Regions from separate parts of the Bartonella sp. HY761 genome, predicted to be linked through region 2. Evidence: riboswitches for the same ligand, from Rfam matches in the RefSeq annotation. Region 2 holds a riboswitch; the other holds the start of a gene.
The links. Region 2 has a riboswitch for cobalamin ahead of nrdH (glutaredoxin-like protein NrdH). Riboswitches for the same ligand answer to the same signal wherever they lie in the genome.
Positions count from the first base shown of each region.

Region 1: another riboswitch for cobalamin. It lies ahead of N6A79_RS01725 (energy-coupling factor ABC transporter permease); the one in region 2 lies ahead of nrdH (glutaredoxin-like protein NrdH).

Region 1 covers NZ_CP104887.1:423,585-432,362, forward strand. The annotation lists gene N6A79_RS01720 (ABC transporter substrate-binding protein) at 1-707, opposite strand, end outside; gene N6A79_RS01725 (energy-coupling factor ABC transporter permease) at 835-1,554, opposite strand; cobalamin riboswitch at 1,605-1,862, opposite strand; gene N6A79_RS01730 (TetR/AcrR family transcriptional regulator) at 2,110-2,736, opposite strand; gene N6A79_RS01735 (monovalent cation/H+ antiporter subunit A) at 3,234-6,164, shown strand; gene N6A79_RS01740 (Na+/H+ antiporter subunit C) at 6,166-6,507, shown strand; gene N6A79_RS01745 (monovalent cation/H+ antiporter subunit D) at 6,507-8,129, shown strand; gene N6A79_RS01750 (Na+/H+ antiporter subunit E) at 8,126-8,629, shown strand; gene N6A79_RS01755 (K+/H+ antiporter subunit F) at 8,626-8,778, shown strand, end outside.
Region 2 covers NZ_CP104887.1:970,786-979,563, reverse strand. The annotation lists gene N6A79_RS04095 (LabA-like NYN domain-containing protein) at 1-404, opposite strand, end outside; gene rpoZ (DNA-directed RNA polymerase subunit omega) at 617-1,021, shown strand; gene N6A79_RS04085 (LysR family transcriptional regulator) at 1,232-2,116, shown strand; cobalamin riboswitch at 2,193-2,467, shown strand; gene nrdH (glutaredoxin-like protein NrdH) at 2,855-3,076, shown strand; gene nrdI (class Ib ribonucleoside-diphosphate reductase assembly flavoprotein NrdI) at 3,078-3,485, shown strand; gene nrdE (class 1b ribonucleoside-diphosphate reductase subunit alpha) at 3,479-5,647, shown strand; gene nrdF (class 1b ribonucleoside-diphosphate reductase subunit beta) at 5,660-6,628, shown strand; gene N6A79_RS04060 (CobW family GTP-binding protein) at 6,704-7,714, opposite strand; gene N6A79_RS04055 (YbdD/YjiX family protein) at 7,958-8,155, opposite strand; gene N6A79_RS04050 (carbon starvation CstA family protein) at 8,279-8,778, opposite strand, start outside.

The sequences.
Region 1 (8,778 bases), 550 kb from region 2:
CCAATGAAGGGATCTGCTTGCAGTGTGGAACTTGAAAACCACATAATTCCAGAAATATCTTTGATATTAAGGGATTTTGCCTTTTCAATTGCGACTTTTTCTCGTGCCTTTAATGTTTCAATGACTTTATCACCACGCTCTTCCACGTCAAAAATTTGGGATAATTCATGGATTTCTTTATAGATAATGTCCATGTCAAAGGGGGTAGTGCGTAAACCATCATTGCCGGCAAGATTATCCTTCCCCTCGCAATCTGCGGGCGATGTGTAAACAGGAATGGTTAGATCATCAAATTGGCTATAGGTTGCAGTTGCACCAACTGGGCCAATTGTCCATTCATATTGATTGGCAATCATATCTGGCTTTTGGGCAACTACAGATTCAAAGCTTGGTTCATTATCAGCAAGACGTTTAATTTGTGCATCAATATCTTTAAATTCAGGCATGACAGGCTCAAACCATAAGGCCGTGCCTTTAACCTTGTCACTAAGGCCTAAAAGGTAGAGAATTTCTGTGCTGGTTTGACCAACCGAAACCACATTTTGCGGCTTCTTTTTAAATTCTATAACTCGGCCGCAATTATTAAGTTTTAGTGGATATTGAGTAGAGGCAGCCTCTGCCGTGTTATTTAATACGATAAGCGGTAAAATAACCAGCGAAGACAATGTTAAAACTTTTTGAAAAAAAGAAGATGTCGGGATTAGCATAGGTTTTCCGTAAGATTTTAAAATGAAGAAATAGCCGCATATAAAACCGCAGTGAAACGCCGCAATTTTAAAAGGGAGGTAAATCAAGGCGATTTACACTCCGGCTAATTGGAAAAGTTTTGGGCTTTTAATTGATTGCTTGGTAAAGCCGTTGCTGAATAAAGGGGGAATTTGATAATTTATGCAGGCTTTTAGCGATGAATAATACCCCAAGATCAATGAGTGGTTCCACCAAGACAACGCTCATATAAGCAATGGCAAAACTGCCAATATTAACTGCTGTCTCGCTACTAAAGCCTTCGCCGTAAAATGCCCAAAACGCCACCCAAGCAACAATACCACCTTGATAACTGGTCGATAAAGCTAAGGCTTGTTTATAACTTACATCTTTGTAGGCGGTATTTTGTGGAATGATTTTATTGGCAAGCCACGCCATAGCAAAAAGCGGCATGAGCAGCGTTGTGACATTCATACCATATTGGGGGAGATCAAAGGGTGCAAAAAATAACCCTTGTAAGAGGAGACCTAAAGTTAGTCCTATCGCTGTTGGAGCGACGCCAAAAATTAAAAACAATGTTGATCCAAGGATAAGATGAACTTCTGAAACGCCCACTGGATGATGGGGGAAGATTTCAAAAAAAGTAAAAACAAGGGCAGTGGTAATGAGGCTGCGCGCCAAAAGAGATATGATACCGCCATCTTTGCTTTTTTGATGAAAGCTATCAGAGGTTTTTTGAGGAAAAATTGTCTTTAATGCCAATTTGGCTGTAATACCAAGAGCTGCAAATGCTGTTGCATAGCTCAAAATAATTTTAGCGCCGGAAACGACGCCCGGTTCAATATGCATTTTTATGCCTTCCTGCACCCACCGTGCAAAAATAATTGAGCAAAAGGCGAAACGCCTGATGATTGACGGCAGGTCTCCTGGCTTGCGGAATGGCGATAACAAACAACCTTCCCATTCATTGGATTGGCTTAATTTAAAGCTAATCCTAAACAGTGGTTTGCAGTTTTTACTGCATCATATTTGTTATCTACCGCTTACAGTTGCGGGGGCAGCCATGGCTTGGGTCCTTTATAAAGTTAACCCGTCCCATGTTCCCTATTAGTCCCCTATGAAGTCCATCATTCGGGGAACCGTCTCAGCTAGGTTAACTATTTCGTATAATAACGTCAATCAAAAAGATGTAACGCTATTGTTATGGTATAACATAACTGTTGTAAAGAAAAATTTTTATGAATATTTCTTGCCGATAAATTGCGATCAAAAGTTTAGCTGTAAAAAGTCAGATTTTGTAATTGGTGTATTGGTTGTTAGAGGCTAACATATCAATTTAAAATGGCACCGATCATTGCTGTGAATGATCAATGGCAATGATCGGTGCATTATTGAACAAGTTGTTTATTTGCTTTTCTTTTTTAAACCACGGCAGATGATTTTAATAAATTTACCAATCTGCTTATCTAGTAAGGCAGGGGGAACGCCAACATCTCTGCTGTCAAGACTAATGGATACAAGGCCGTGAATGCCGGAAAATATGGTTTGTGAAAAGAGCTTCACTTCTTCACTATCTGCGCCCTTCATCAATTCACCAAGCGGCTTATCAACCACTTGAAAAGGCCTTAATCTTTCATGAGAAACCCAATCAGGAACAGGCTTATCTTGCGGTAATTGATGGTCAAATAATGTGCGCCATAAGTTATAATTATCACGGGCAAAATGATGGTAGGCGCGCGCCGTTACAATCAGCATATCTTCAGCCGTTTGCGGCTGTTCATCATTAAATTCAGCCTCTATTGCGGTTTCAAGCCGCACCAATGTTTTTGAGCTAACGCGTAATAATAGCTCATCAAGATCAGTAACTAGATTATAGATTTGTCCAAGACCAACGCCGATTTCATCGGCAAGCTCACGCGCTTTAAAACCGTTCAATCCCTTAGCGGCAATAGCTCGCTCCGCCGCGTCAATAAGGGCGATGCGTTGCTGTTCTCTTTTTAATGTCGTTTTAGCAATTTTTTCTTTAGCCATGAACGAGGTTCATATCATAATTAAGCATCAATTGCAAGTTGGGAAGAGTGTATTGCGATAAATTTGTTGTGTTTCAACGAAATGCTTCATGATGGAGCTCAGTTGGTTTGGTAACTAAATTTAATGCATATGGTCTAATGTATCACCTTTGTCATGACACTATCATGTTTTTAGAACTATTTTATCCACAGGCAAAAAATATATCGCTTTTTCCTTAAAATATTCACCAATCGGCTGTATTTTTTGTTTAGAATAGGTTTTGTAAAACCAGATTTATTATCGTGAATTGCAAAATTTTAGATTCGCACTTAAGCTATAGGGTTTTATTTGTTAATTTTTTTGCCAATTTACGTAAGTGTGAAATAATTTTGAAAATTTTGTTTTTAAAAAAATCATAACTTTCTTCTGGTATAGCATGCTGATGCCAAATGGCAGCAATTAGGGTTTACATGATGGGATAGCGCTTTGTCGCTTGTAGTAATGGGGTTGATATAATGGTGACAACAAGGGAAGCGATGCTGGTTTTACTAATCCTGCTCCCCTTCATAGGCAGTGCAATAATTGGCTTTTTTCGCTCCACCGCTAAGAATAATGAAGCGTGGTTTGCAGGCTCTGTTGCGCTTTTTGGTCTGTTGCTCACTATCATGCTTTATCCCTCGATTATGAATGGTGACGCGGTACGCTTACAAATAGATTGGTTGCCACAATGGGGAATCAATATTATTTTGCGGATGGATGGTCTTGCTTGGCTGTTCTTGCTGATGATCAATGGTATTGGTCTATTGGTTGTAATTTATGCGCGTTATTATATGGATCCTGCTGATCCAGTACCACGCTTCTTTTCTTTTTTCCTTGCCTTTATGGGGGCAATGACCGGTATTGTTTTATCTGGCAATATCATCATGCTGGTGATTTTTTGGGAATTAACCAGTATTTTCTCGTTTTTGCTGATTGGGTATTGGTATCATAATGCTAGCGCCCGTGATGGCGCGCGTATGGCCTTAACGGTTACTGGCCTTGGCGGTTTTGCCCTTTTGGTTGGTATGCTTTTATTGGGGCATATTGTTGGTAGTTATGATCTTGATGTGGTGCTAAAGTCTGGTGATATTATTCGCTCAAGTCCACTTTATTTGCCAGCCCTTATCCTTATTCTTTTGGGTGCGCTTACCAAAAGTGCGCAATTTCCATTTCATTTTTGGTTGCCAAATGCTATGGCCGCGCCAACCCCCGTATCAGCCTATTTGCATTCGGCAACCATGGTCAAGGCAGGGGTTTTCTTATTGGTGCGGCTGTGGCCAGTGCTTGCCGGCACTGACGCATGGTTTTGGATTGTTGGTCTATCTGGGCTCACCACTTTATTTCTTGGCGCTTATTTTGCTATGTTTCAGCAGGACCTTAAAGGGCTTCTTGCTTATTCAACCATTAGTCACTTAGGACTTATCACTACATTATTAAGCCTTGGCAGTCCGCTTGCTTGTGTTGCTGCGATTTTCCATATGGCTAATCATGCGACTTTTAAAGCATCTTTGTTTATGGCGGCAGGTATTATAGACCATGAAACTGGCACGCGTGATATGCGCAAGCTCACTGGGCTTGCACGCTATATGCCAATAACTGCGGCACTTGCGATTATTGCGAGTGCCGCAATGGCAGGCGTGCCGTTGTTAAATGGTTTTCTTTCCAAGGAAATGTTCTTTGCCGAAGCTATTGAAACCCATGTTGAATCGTGGCTTGATCTGGCAACGCCTTATATTGCGACCGTTGCTAGCCTATTTTCAGTTACCTATTCTGTCCGGTTTATTCATGGGGTATTTTTTGGGCCTAAACCACAAGATCTACCCAAAAAACCGCATGAGCCACCCCATTTTATGCGCTTGCCAATAGAGTTATTGGTAGGGCTTTGTCTGCTTGTTGGCATTTTACCTAATTGGAGTATTGGGCCAGCCCTTTCAGGTGCGGTAAAATCTGTGCTTGGTAGTGCGACACCTCATTATAGTCTTGCTCTTTGGCATGGTTTTAATACGCCGCTTATCATGAGCTTAATTGCCCTTGTAGGCGGTATATTGCTTTATATTGTTGGGCGTCGTTATTTCCTTTCTTGCGAAGATGGGCCACCTTTTTTCCGCCATATCAAAGGTCAGCGAATATTTGAGCGGGTTTTGGTTACCATTTCATGGAAATGGGCGCGTTGGGCCGAACAGTTTTTTGGTACACGCCGTTTGCAAACGCAGGTGCGATGGGTGATACTTGTGCCGATTGCGGCTGTTTTTGCCGCCATTGCCATTATTGGTATTATGCCAGGTGATTTGCCGCTAACCACGATTGATCCTGTTTTTGCGATCTTTTGGATTATTGGTGGTACATGCGCCCTTTGTGCTGCTTGGCAAGCAAAGTTTCACCGTTTAGCATCTTTGATGTTGGTTGGTGGTGCCGGGCTTATGACATGCGTTACTTTCTTGTGGCTTTCCGCGCCGGATTTAGCACTAACCCAATTATTGGTGGAAGTCGTAACAACCGTTCTTTTGCTTTTGGGCTTACGTTGGTTGCCAAAACGCTGGCAAGATCCAGATCCAATGCCTGCCGGACTATCGGCACGCTTTCGCCGTTTGCGAGATTTGTTAATTGCTATTATTGGTGGTTGCGGTTTGGCTTGGCTTTCCTATGCGATTATGACAAGGGGCGCTTTAGATGCCGGCGGTGATACTATTGCCGAGTTTTTCTTGAAAAACGCCTATGTTGGTGGCGGCGGAACCAATGTTGTTAATGTGCTTCTAGTTGATTTCCGTGGTTTTGATACAATGGGTGAAATATGCGTCCTTGGTATTGTGGCGCTGACGGTTTTTGCACTTCTACGCCGGTTTCGACCAGCTTCTGAAAGTATTGAATCGCCCTCGCAACAACGTATTCAAACCGCGTTCGATATCAACCAACCAGAGCGTGAAGAGGGCGATACCTTACAGGATTATTTGACCATTCCGCAAATAACCATGCATTGGCTATTTCCTGCGATTATCGGTCTCGCCATTTACATCTTTATGCGCGGCCATGATTTGCCGGGCGGTGGTTTTGCCGCCGGTGTTACCATGGCGATTGGCTTTATCTTGCAATATCTTGCGTCTGGTACACGCTGGGTTGAGGATCATTTAACTATTTTGCCAGTACGTTGGATGGGCTTTGGTATATGTGTTGCCCTTGCAACGGGCGGCGCTTCGTGGTTTTTCGGTTATCCATTCCTGACCACCTATTTTAATTACCTTGAAATTCCCTTTATTGGTAAAATGCCAACTGCTTCTGCTTTATTGTTTGATATGGGGGTTTTTGCCTTGGTTGTTGGAGCAACAGTTTTAATGCTGATTGCGCTTGCCCACCAATCCATACGCCGCTACCGCGTGCGTAAAGAAGAAACCATTGTGAAAGAGGACAATTAATATGGAGATAATTCTCGCTCTTGCTATTGGTATTCTTGGCGGTTCTGGCATTTGGCTTTTATTGCGTCCACGTACGTTTCAGGTGATTATTGGTCTTTCACTTCTGTCTTATGCGGTAAATATATTTATTTTTTCGATGGGGCGGTTAAAGATGAATGCCGCACCGATCACATCAAATACCGGTAGCATTGATCCTACACAATTTACGGATCCTGTGCCGCAAGCGCTTGTTTTAACCGCGATTGTTATTGGTTTTGCCACCACAGCTCTTTTTCTTGTGGTATTGCTTGTTGCTCGTGGGCTGACCGGCTCTGACCATGTTGACGGAAGGGAGCCAAATTAATGGGAAACGCCCTTTATCACCTCATTATTATACCAATTATTTTGCCTTTGGCTGTCGCGGCAGTGCTGTTGTTTTTTGATGAGCGTCGCCATACGTTAAAATTGCTTTCGGCAATTATTACTAGTGGCTTACTGGTACTGGTGGCTATTGCGCTTATTGCGCGGGCTAAGGATATAACTCCTAGTGCTGATGTTTATTTGCTTGGCAATTGGGCTGCACCTTTCGGTATTGTTTTGGTGCTTGATCGTCTTTCGGCAGTTTTGCTTTTGCTTTCTTCATGCCTTATGCTTGGTTCGCTTGTTTATTCCTACACTCATTGGAATAAAGCAGGGCCGCATTTCCCCTCGCTCATGTTGTTTTTATTAGCTGGGGTCAATGGTGCATTTTTAACTGGCGATCTTTTTAATCTTTTTGTATTTTTTGAAGTGATGCTAACCGCTTCTTATGCATTGGCTTTGCATGGTTCAGGCAGTCGGCGTGTACGTGCAGGGCTGCATTATATTGTCATTAATCTACTTGCATCGTCTTTGTTTTTGATAGGTGCGGCGCTCATTTATGGTGTGACAGGCACTTTGAATATGGCAGATATTGCTGCCAAAGTATCCGCAATTCCCGCGAATGATCTTATGCTTTTTGAAGCAGGCGCTGCTATTTTGGGTGTAGCCTTTTTGGTAAAGGCTGGCATGTGGCCATTAAGTTTCTGGCTGCCGGCAACCTATAGTGCCGCTCCTGCACCAGTTGCAGCAGTCTTTGCTATTTTAAGTAAAGTTGGCATTTATGTTATATTGCGTTTATCAATTTTGATTTTTGGCGCAAGTGCCTCTAGCGTTTATGGTTTTGGTCATAATGTGCTATTTTATGGTGGTCTTGTCACTATTGTTTTTGGTATTTTCGGCGTATTGGCTAGTCAGGCTTTATCTCGGCTTGCATCTTATTGCATTTTAGTTTCTTCAGGTACTTTAATTGCCACCATTGGTACTGGTAATGAAGCCTTGATTGGTCCTGCGGTTTTTTATCTTATCACCTCAACACTTGCACTTGGTGCGTTTTTCCTTTTGGTTGAGTTGATTGAACGTGGACAAGATAGTGCGGCTAACGTTCTTGCCGTTACCATGGAAGTTTATGGTGATGAGGAAGAGGAAGAAGAAGACGAGGTTGGGCTTTATTTGCCCGCAACAGTTGCTATTCTAGGATCTTGCTTTGCTGTTTGTGCCATTTTGATTATTGGTATGCCACCTTTTTCAGGATTTCTTGCCAAGATCATGCTGATTTCAGGTCAGCTCAATGCCGCAGAAGCGCCAACAGCCAAACATTTTGTTGGACTTAGTGATTGGCTTTATGTTGCGGCTATTATTTTGTCGGGTGTTGCAGCACTTATCGCCATGACACGCGCTGGTATTCGAACATTTTGGGCGTCATTAGAGGGCAGTGTACCAAGGGTGATGGTAATTGAAATTGCGCCGATTGCAGGACTTTTGTTAATTTGCCTGCTGCTTACTATTATTGCTGGCCCAACGATGCGTTATATGGATGTTATGGGGGAAAGCTTATTTAATAGCTATAATTACATTGGTAGTGTGCTTGGCGGTGTCAATGAATTGAGTGGAGCAGGTGGATTATGATAAAACGTATTTTCCCTTTTCCTGTCCTAGCAGTTTCTATGATATTAATGTGGATGGCGCTTGCTGGTTTTACCCCGGGGCAGTTTATTATATCGCTTTTTGTTGCCTTTATTGGCAATCACGCTATGGCACGTTTGGAACCAGATCCAATTAAAATAAAAGGCTGGCGTTTTGTACCGCTTTTAATTTGGAAAACTTTTTTAGATATTACCCAATCTAACATAGCTGTTGCATGGATTATTTTAACCGGTGGACGTAAAAAGGCCAATTCTGGTTTTATGATTATACCACTTGAATTAAAGGATCGTACCGCATTAGCAGTATTGGGGTGCGTATTAACGGCAACGCCGGGTACGGCATGGGTCGCTTATGACACTCGCTCTAATGAGCTTTTATTGCATGTCCTTGATCTTAGTAGCGAGGATCATTGGCGCGACCTTATTAAGAGTCGTTATGAAAGCCTACTTCTTAAAATATTTGATCAAGGAGAAACTATATGAGCTATAATATTTTATTTTGGGCTCTCCTTGTTTCCCAAGCCATGGTGGGGCTTGCAATTTTACTAGCAACATATCGCCTTATATTTGGGCCACGCGCGCAAGATCGTATTATGGGGTTAGACACGCTTTATGTCACAGTCATGATTATG
Region 2 (8,778 bases):
CGACCCTTGCGTTGCAAGGCTTCCACCAAAGATCTAAAATCACCATCGCCAGAAAAAATAACAAAATGATCAACTGTTTCCGAAAGCTCCATTGCATCAATGGTAAGCTCAATATCCATATTGCCTTTTACCTTTCGGCGACCTGCCGCATCAGTAAATTCTTTGGCTGCCTTAGTAATGACACGATATCCATTATAATCTAGCCAGTCAATAAGTGGACGAATCGAGGAGTATTCTTGATCTTCAACCAAAGCAGTGTAATAATAAGCGCGTAAAAGATAACCGCGCTTTTGAAAAGCTTTTAAAAGTTTTTGATAGTCGATATCAAAACCTAATGTTTTGGAGGCGGCATATAAATTTGCGCCGTCAATAAAAAGAGCAATTTTCTCTCTTGGGTCAAACATATTTAAAACCATCTTTTTATAATATGCATTACTAATTGAATGCAGAGCTAAAATAACTGGAACAATACACCTAACTTAATGTAGTTGTGCAGTGATGCCAAGACAGAACTTTAGGAATTTTAACTCTTTGGTTGGTTTTTCTTGTTTTTTTTATAAAAACTGGTTATGTAAGCCTCAAATCCATTAAACCGCATATAATGAAAGGGGCATCTATGGCCCGCGTTACTGTTGAAGATTGCATTGATAAGGTTAACAACCGCTTTGAGCTTATTCTTCTGGCTAGCCACCGCGCCCGTCAGATTTCTCAAGGTGCGCAAATCACTATTGACCGCGACAATGATAAGAATCCTGTTGTTGCCTTGCGTGAGATTGCTGATGAGACCTTGTCACCAGCCGATTTGAAAGAAGATCTTATCCATTCCATGCAAAAGCATGTTGAAGTTGATGAGCCTGAAATTGCACCAGCACTTCTTACTCATGATGATGCAGGTTTGGGTGATTCGTTATTTAATGATGACGTTGCAGATCAACCTATAGTCTTTGATCAAATGTCTGAAGACGATCTTCTTGCTGGTATTGAGGGCTTGGTTGCCCCTGAAAAGAATGATGATTACTGATTCTAAACTATTGAATTAATCATTATTAATCGACTTTATATAAAACCGCCACTGTAACAGTTGGCGGTTTTTTTTGCATTTATAGGTCTAATTCAATTAGATGAGCCAAACAAGATTTCATTAAAACTATTTTTTACACAATAAGCGCATAAGCCTATAGAAGCGTTTTATGGCATTGAATAATCGCCAAACATATGCAAATTTAAGCGTATGAATTGGGATGATTTAAGAATATTTTTAAGCGTTGCGCGCAATAGTCAGTTGCTTAAAGCTGCCAAACAGCTTGGAGTTAATCATACAACTATTTCGCGGCGTCTAACTGCGCTTGAACACCAATTAAACACCAAATTAGTGACGCGCAGCACCACTGGAACGCAGCTCACCGATGCAGGTGAACGCCTTTTACACCATGCAGAACAAGTTGAAGCGCAAATGTTGCAAGCACAAGCGCAAATTGGTGGCGAAGATGTGCAGCTAAGCGGCACTATTCGTATTGCTGCACCTGATGGCTTTGGTGTTTCTTTCCTTGCCAAGCATTTACCGCAATTGTCAGAAAAGTTTCCAGATTTAACCCTGCAATTGGTACCGGTCTCACGCAATTTTTCGCTGTCCCAACGCGAAGCCGATATTGCGATAACCGTTGAGCGCCCCGCGCAAGGGCGGCTTATTGCCAAAAAGCTGACCGATTATAAATTGCGCCTTTATGCCCATAAGGATTATTTAAAGCGCCATGGCCACCCATTAGATATTCATGATATATTAGCACATCATCGCAAGATTGATTATGTTGACGATCTCATCTCCACCCCTGCTCTTGCTTATAGCCATGAGATAAGTGAAGATTGGCATTCCAATTTTCAAGTATCTAGCACGTTAGGGCAATTGGAAGCCATTTTAGCAGGTGGCGGTATTGGTATTTTGCATAGTTATATCGCTAGAACTTATCCTGATTTGGTGGTAGTGCTGCCAGAAAAAGCAATTATCCGCTCCTACTGGTTATCCTATCATGAGAATTTAAAAGGCATTCGCCGTATTCATGAAGTAGCAAACTTTATATCCCAATCTATCGAAACCAATCGCGCTGCTTTTCTGTAAAAAGCTGAGTTAACTAAATTCAATTTTGTCTGTTTATAATCTAACCATATATATTGACCAAAAATTCAAATAGACTACTATATCTAGTATTCAAGGTTATTTGATTCTGTTCAAATTTAAAGGGAATTTGGTAGATAGCTTAATAATCAATGCCTTACATTTGATTATTGATATTATTCCAAAGCTGCCCCCGCAACTGTGAACAAGGAGCAATAACGGTTTAACCACTGAGCAAAATTTTTAAAATCATAAGTAGCATCATTGCTAAGATGAAATTGAAATAATGCTTGGGAAGGTCGTTAATTGTGTTGAGCTGTGAGCCAGGAGACCTGCCTTGAATAAGTGTCAACAGACGGGGTGTCTGCACTGGCGAGGTTTAATCGGCGTATCTTTGCGCCCTTTTGGTTTAGGTCTATTGCCTGTGCCAATGCTTTAAACCCACCCGTGCAAATGCCTCTTTAGGCTTCGGGAAGGAAGTTTATAATGCTTTATCTAAAAATTTTTGATGTTAATTACATCAACGCACCACCATTGCAGCATTAACTAAAGCTATAGCGCCGTCGAGCTACAATAAGCAGCATTGAGCTTTGCTGCTTTAATACTTCTGACAGCGCCATCCTCCATGACAAAGCACGGATTTAACGCAGCATAAGGCTAAGCCCTTATTGCTCGGCGTTTATGCTTAACCAAAACTCTATAAAGTACCAAAGCCAGTTATCCTCAAAAGGAATTAATCTCATGCAAGTTACCATCTATTCAAAGCCCCAATGCGCTCAATGCACTGCTACTTACCGCGTTCTTGATACCAAGGGTATTGCTTACAATATTATTGATATTACTGAGAATGAAGATGGTTTTTCGCGGGTTCAATCGTTGGGCTATCGTCAAGTTCCTGTTGTCGTTGCAGGTGATCATCATTGGGCTGGGTTTCGCCCTGACATGATTGCGAAGATTGCATAATATGCTTTTGCTTGCCTATTACTCAAGCTCGACTGGCAATACTCATGCTTTTGTCGAGCGCTTGCAATTGCCGGCCTTTCGCATTGATCGCAAAGAACCTGCCAAACATATAAGTGATGACTATATTTTGGTGTTGCCAACCTATGCTGATGGCGAAGGAAATGGCGCTGTACCCAAAGCCATTATCCATTTTTTAAATGAAGAAGAAAATCGCCACCGCATTCGCGGTGTCATTGCTGGTGGCAATCGTAATTTTGGCAATACCTATGCCCTTGCTGGTGATATTATTGCACAAAAATGTAATGTGCCTTGCCTTTATCGCTTTGAACTGCGTGGCACGCAAGAAGATGCTGACAATGTTCATAAAATCTTAAAAAAATTTAAAAATCTTGGAAAAAACCAATGCTAGACCAGCCGCAATTGGATAAATCGCAAATAGCAAAATCAGCGCGCAGCGAGCCACAGCTTGATTTTCATGCCCTAAATGCCATGCTTAATATTTACGATGAAAATGGTGCAATCCAATTTGAAATGGATAAAATGGCAGCGCGGCAGTATTTTTTGCAGCATGTCAACCAAAACACCGTTTTCTTTCATAATTTAGAAGAAAAACTCGATTACCTTGTCGAAGAAGGTTTTTATGAAAAAAGCGTGTTAGATGCCTATGATAGCGATTTTATAAAAAGCCTTTTCCAACGCGCTTATGGTTATAGATTTCGCTTTCCAACTTTTCTTGGTGCATTTAAATATTATACCGCTTACACATTAAAAACACGTGATGGCACGCGTTATTTAGAACGCTATGAAGATCGCATTGTCATGGTTGCATTAAGCCTTGCACGCGGCAATCAAGAACTTGCAATAAAATTAGTTGATGAAATTATCACCGGTCGCTTCCAGCCTGCTACACCAACTTTTTTAAATGCTGGTAAACAGCAGCGCGGCGAACTTGTTTCATGCTTTTTATTGCGCCTTGAAGACAATATGGAATCAATCGGCCGTTCAATCAATTCTGCCCTACAATTATCAAAGCGTGGTGGCGGCGTTGCCCTTAGCCTTACCAATTTGCGTGAAGCAGGCGCACCGATTAAGCATATTGAAAACCAGTCATCAGGCATTGTACCAGTGATGAAAATGCTTGAAGATGCGTTTTCCTATGCCAACCAACTTGGTGCGCGCCAAGGGGCTGGTGCGGTGTATTTACATGCCCATCACCCAGATATTTTAACTTTTCTTGATACCAAGCGCGAAAATGCAGACGAAAAAATCCGCATCAAAACCTTATCCTTAGGGGTAATTATTCCTGATATTACGTTTGAGCTTGCCCGCCAAAATGAGGAAATGTATCTATTTTCTCCTTATGATATTGAGCGTGTCACCGGCAAATGCATGAGTGATATTGAAATAAGTAAGCATTATCGAGACTTTGTTGATAATCCTGATATTCGCAAAACCCGTATTAATGCCCGCAATTTTTTTCAACGCCTTGCAGAAATTCAGTTTGAATCAGGCTATCCTTATATTTTATTTGAAGATACCGCCAATAGACTTAATCCGCTTGCTGGCCGCATTTCAATGAGCAATCTTTGCTCTGAAATTTTGCAAGTAAATAGCGCCAGTGAATTTAATGCTGATCTTTCTTATAAAACGATTGGTAATGATATTTCCTGCAATCTTGGCTCACTGAATATTGCTAAAACGATGGATTCTCCTAATTTTGGCAATACGGTTGAAACAGCTATTCGCGCCCTTACCGCTGTTTCACAAATGAGCAATATGGAATGTGTTCCTTCAATTGCTAAAGGCAATCGTGAAAGCCATGCCATTGGTCTTGGGCAAATGAACCTTCATGGTTTTCTTGCTCGCGAACATATTTATTATGGCTCACCTGAAGCGCTTGATTTTACCAATATCTATTTTTACACCATCACCTATCATGCTCTTTGTGCCTCGAACAAATTGGCGAAGGAACATGGAAGTCACTTTTTAGGATTTGAAAACTCCGCCTATGCTGATAAGAGCTATTTTGCCAAATATATAAATGAAGAATGGCAGCCAAAAACTCCTAAAGTGATTGAGCTCTTTGCAAAAAATGCAATTGCTATCCCCACAAAAGATGATTGGCGTGAATTAGCCGATAGAGTTGCCGAATATGGACTTTATAACAGCTATTTACAGGCTGTGCCCCCAACCGGCTCTATTTCCTATATTAATCATGCCACCTCGTCCATTCATCCAATTGTGTCAAAAATCGAAATTCGTAAAGAAGGCAAAATTGGCCGCGTCTATTATCCGGCACCTTATATGACCAATGACAACCTTCAATATTTTGAAGACGCCTATAAAATTGGCCCTGAAAAAATCATCGACACTTATGCTGAGGCCACCCGCCATGTCGATCAAGGTCTATCGCTAACGCTATTTTTTCCTGACACTGCAACAACACGCGACATTAATCGCGCGCAAATCTATGCTTGGAAAAAAGGCATTAAAACTATTTATTATGTCCGAATTCGCCAAGATGCCCTAAGCGGCACCGAGGTTGAAGGCTGCGTATCATGCAGTCTTTAAGGAGCACATCAAATGAACCATTTAAAAGCAAAACCCGTACGCGCTATTAATTGGAACCGCGTTGAAGATGAAAAAGACCTTGAGGTTTGGAACCGCTTGACGGTTAATTTTTGGCTGCCAGAAAAAGTACCTCTTTCTAATGATATTGGCTCTTGGGCAAGCCTTACCCGTGAAGAGCAAATTTTAACCATACGCGTTTTCACTGGTCTTACTTTACTTGATACCGTTCAAAATTCCGTTGGCGCGATTTCACTTTTAGAAGACGCTGAAAACCAACATGAAGAAGCAGTGCTTACCAATATTGCCTTTATGGAAGCGGTACATGCACGCTCCTATTCTTCGATTTTTTCTACCCTTTGTCTTACCGTTGATGTTGATGAAGCATTTCGTTGGGCGGAAGAAAATCGCTATTTGCAAGAAAAAGCAAAGCTGGTGATTGAGCGTTATCAAGCTGATGATCTATTGAAGAAAAAAATCGCCTCGGTCTTTCTTGAAAGCTTTTTGTTCTATTCTGGTTTTTATCTGCCGATGTATTGGTCAAGCCGTGCTAAGCTTACCAATACTGCTGACCTTATCCGCCTTATCATTCGTGATGAAGCAGTGCATGGTTATTATATCGGCTATAAATTCCAAAAAGCCTTTAAAAAATGCAGCAGTGAAAAACAGCAAGAAATTAAAGATTTCACCATTGCATTTTTGCTCGACCTTTATGAAGTAGAAAGCAAATATACCGAGGACCTTTATGACGCGGTTGGCTTAAGTGAGGATGTGAAAATGTTTTTGCATTATAATGCAAATAAGGCGCTCATGAATTTGGGCTTTGATGCGCTTTTTCCAGCCGAAATTTGTGCCGTTAATCCAGCTATTTTATCAGCCCTATCACCCGCAGCTAATGAAAATCATGACTTTTTCTCAGGCTCTGGCTCATCTTATGTTATTGGTAAAGCCGTTGCCACGCAGGATGAAGATTGGGCTTTTTAAACATCAATAAATTAGCATAACCTATTTAAATATAAGAGATTATTGAAAACTCAAAAAAAATAATCTCTTATATAATCACGCAAGACATTGCGTTAATTGCTCATGCAACCAATCTTGATCAAGCCCGCGGCCAATAATAATAAATTTTGATAGTGCCTTTTCTTCATTCCAAGGTGAGCCATAATCAAAAGCCGCTACCTTATGCACTCCTTGCAAAATAAGCCGCTTTTCTTCATCAGCAATGGCAAAAACGCCCTTATAGCGCAGCATATCATTGCCAAAATCTTCAATCAATTTTTCCATAAAGCTGCCCAATCGGTCAATATCAAAAAGCGCCATTTCAAAATAGAGCGATTGGATAGTATCCCCCCAAGATTGCTGCTGCACGCCCTGCGCTGAAAAAGCACTAAAGCGCGGCTTTTGCGCTTCATCAAAGCCAAAACTTCCCTTAGTTATTTGCAGTTCATCACTTAATTCAAAAGCATTGACATTAAGCCAAAGTTCCTGTGGGCAAGCACCATTAACCACTTCAAAAAAGTCAGCTTTACAATTGATTTTACTTAATCTTTTTAAGATTGATTGTTTTTTTTCGCTGTCAATACGATCAGTTTTGGTTAAAAAAATACGATCGGCAAAGGCAATTTGCGCTACCGCCACATTATGCTCATCCAATTGGCGCTCAATATGCTCGCTATCAGCAAGGACAATGCAGGCATCAAGCATGGTTTTTTCGCGCAGATTATCATCAACAAAAAAAGTTTGCACGACAGGCGAAGGGTCAGCAAGTCCAGTGGTTTCAATTATGATGCGTTCAAAATCAACTAATCCCTTGTCGCGCTTTTCAAGCAATTGATTAATGCTAGTTGCAAATTCACCCCGAACACTACAGCACACGCAGCCATTGCTCATTTCTACAATTTCAAGCTTATCGCGCTTTTCAAGTAATATGCCATCAATGCCTGTTTCACCAAATTCATTTTCAATGATTGCAAATGGTGTCCATTGATCGTTGCGTAATAAATGATTGATTAAGGTTGTTTTACCAGAACCCAAAAAACCCGATAAAACGGTAACAGGAACAACCATAAGAAAACCCTTTAATAATTTAAAATCAAAACCTTAATATAAACTTGTTAGAAAAATTAACGCTTTTTTAACCATAACTTTAAATAAAGTTTTAACCACAAGTTAATTAATCAACACAACACACTGATTATAAAAGAAAATACAAATTAAAGAATTGAATAAAATGCCGTAAGAACTACATTTGGGAAAAATTTAACAAAGCTCTTAGAAATCTATGTAGAGCCAAAATATCATCGCCCTAATCTAGCAGCACTTAAAACCACCTTTGCCACCAAAACGAGCATCTTGCCTATCTTTAAAAAATTCAGGATAAGTCATGGGTGTTTGGTCTGGATGGGTCAATCGCATATGTTGAACATAATTATCATAGTCAGGCACGCCAATCATTAATTTAGCCGCCTGCCCCATATATTTGCCGGCCTTAGCAATTTTGTTAAACATGGCATTTCCTCCACCAATATTGAACGCTTAGTATCATTAAACGTTTGGCATAGATTTTTAAATTGTTAATATGGTCTGCCAATTTTTAAAATGAGCAGACCATATTCGTTTCAGCACATAGTCTTATGCCGTCTTAGCATCTCTATATTCTTCAGGAATATATTGGTCTGGCAATCTTTCATAAGGTAATTCGGCAGATGTAGGCTTATCGTTTTTAAGCGCAGCCATTGCTGTTTTGATTGAATAGATTGCGAGAGAAATAACAACCAACATAAAGAATGCAGTTAAAACGCCGTTCACTGTATTGCTAATTTTGCCCTGCATATTTGCGGCATTTGATGCAGCAACAAAAAAGCTCAATTTTGCATCAAATATTTTAATCCAGCCAGCAGTCATAGTGCAAATAAGCAACCAACATGCAGGAATAATGGCAACCCAAGCAAAACGTTGACGCTTCATCTTAAACAAGACCACAGCGCACAACATCAAAGCAATTGCAGCAAGCATCTGGTTTGCAATACCAAATAATGGCCATAACGTATAAATGCCGCCTTTACCTGTTTCATCGAGGGCACCGACCATAACAAAATAGCCCCAAAGCAAGACAACAATAAATGTCGCTA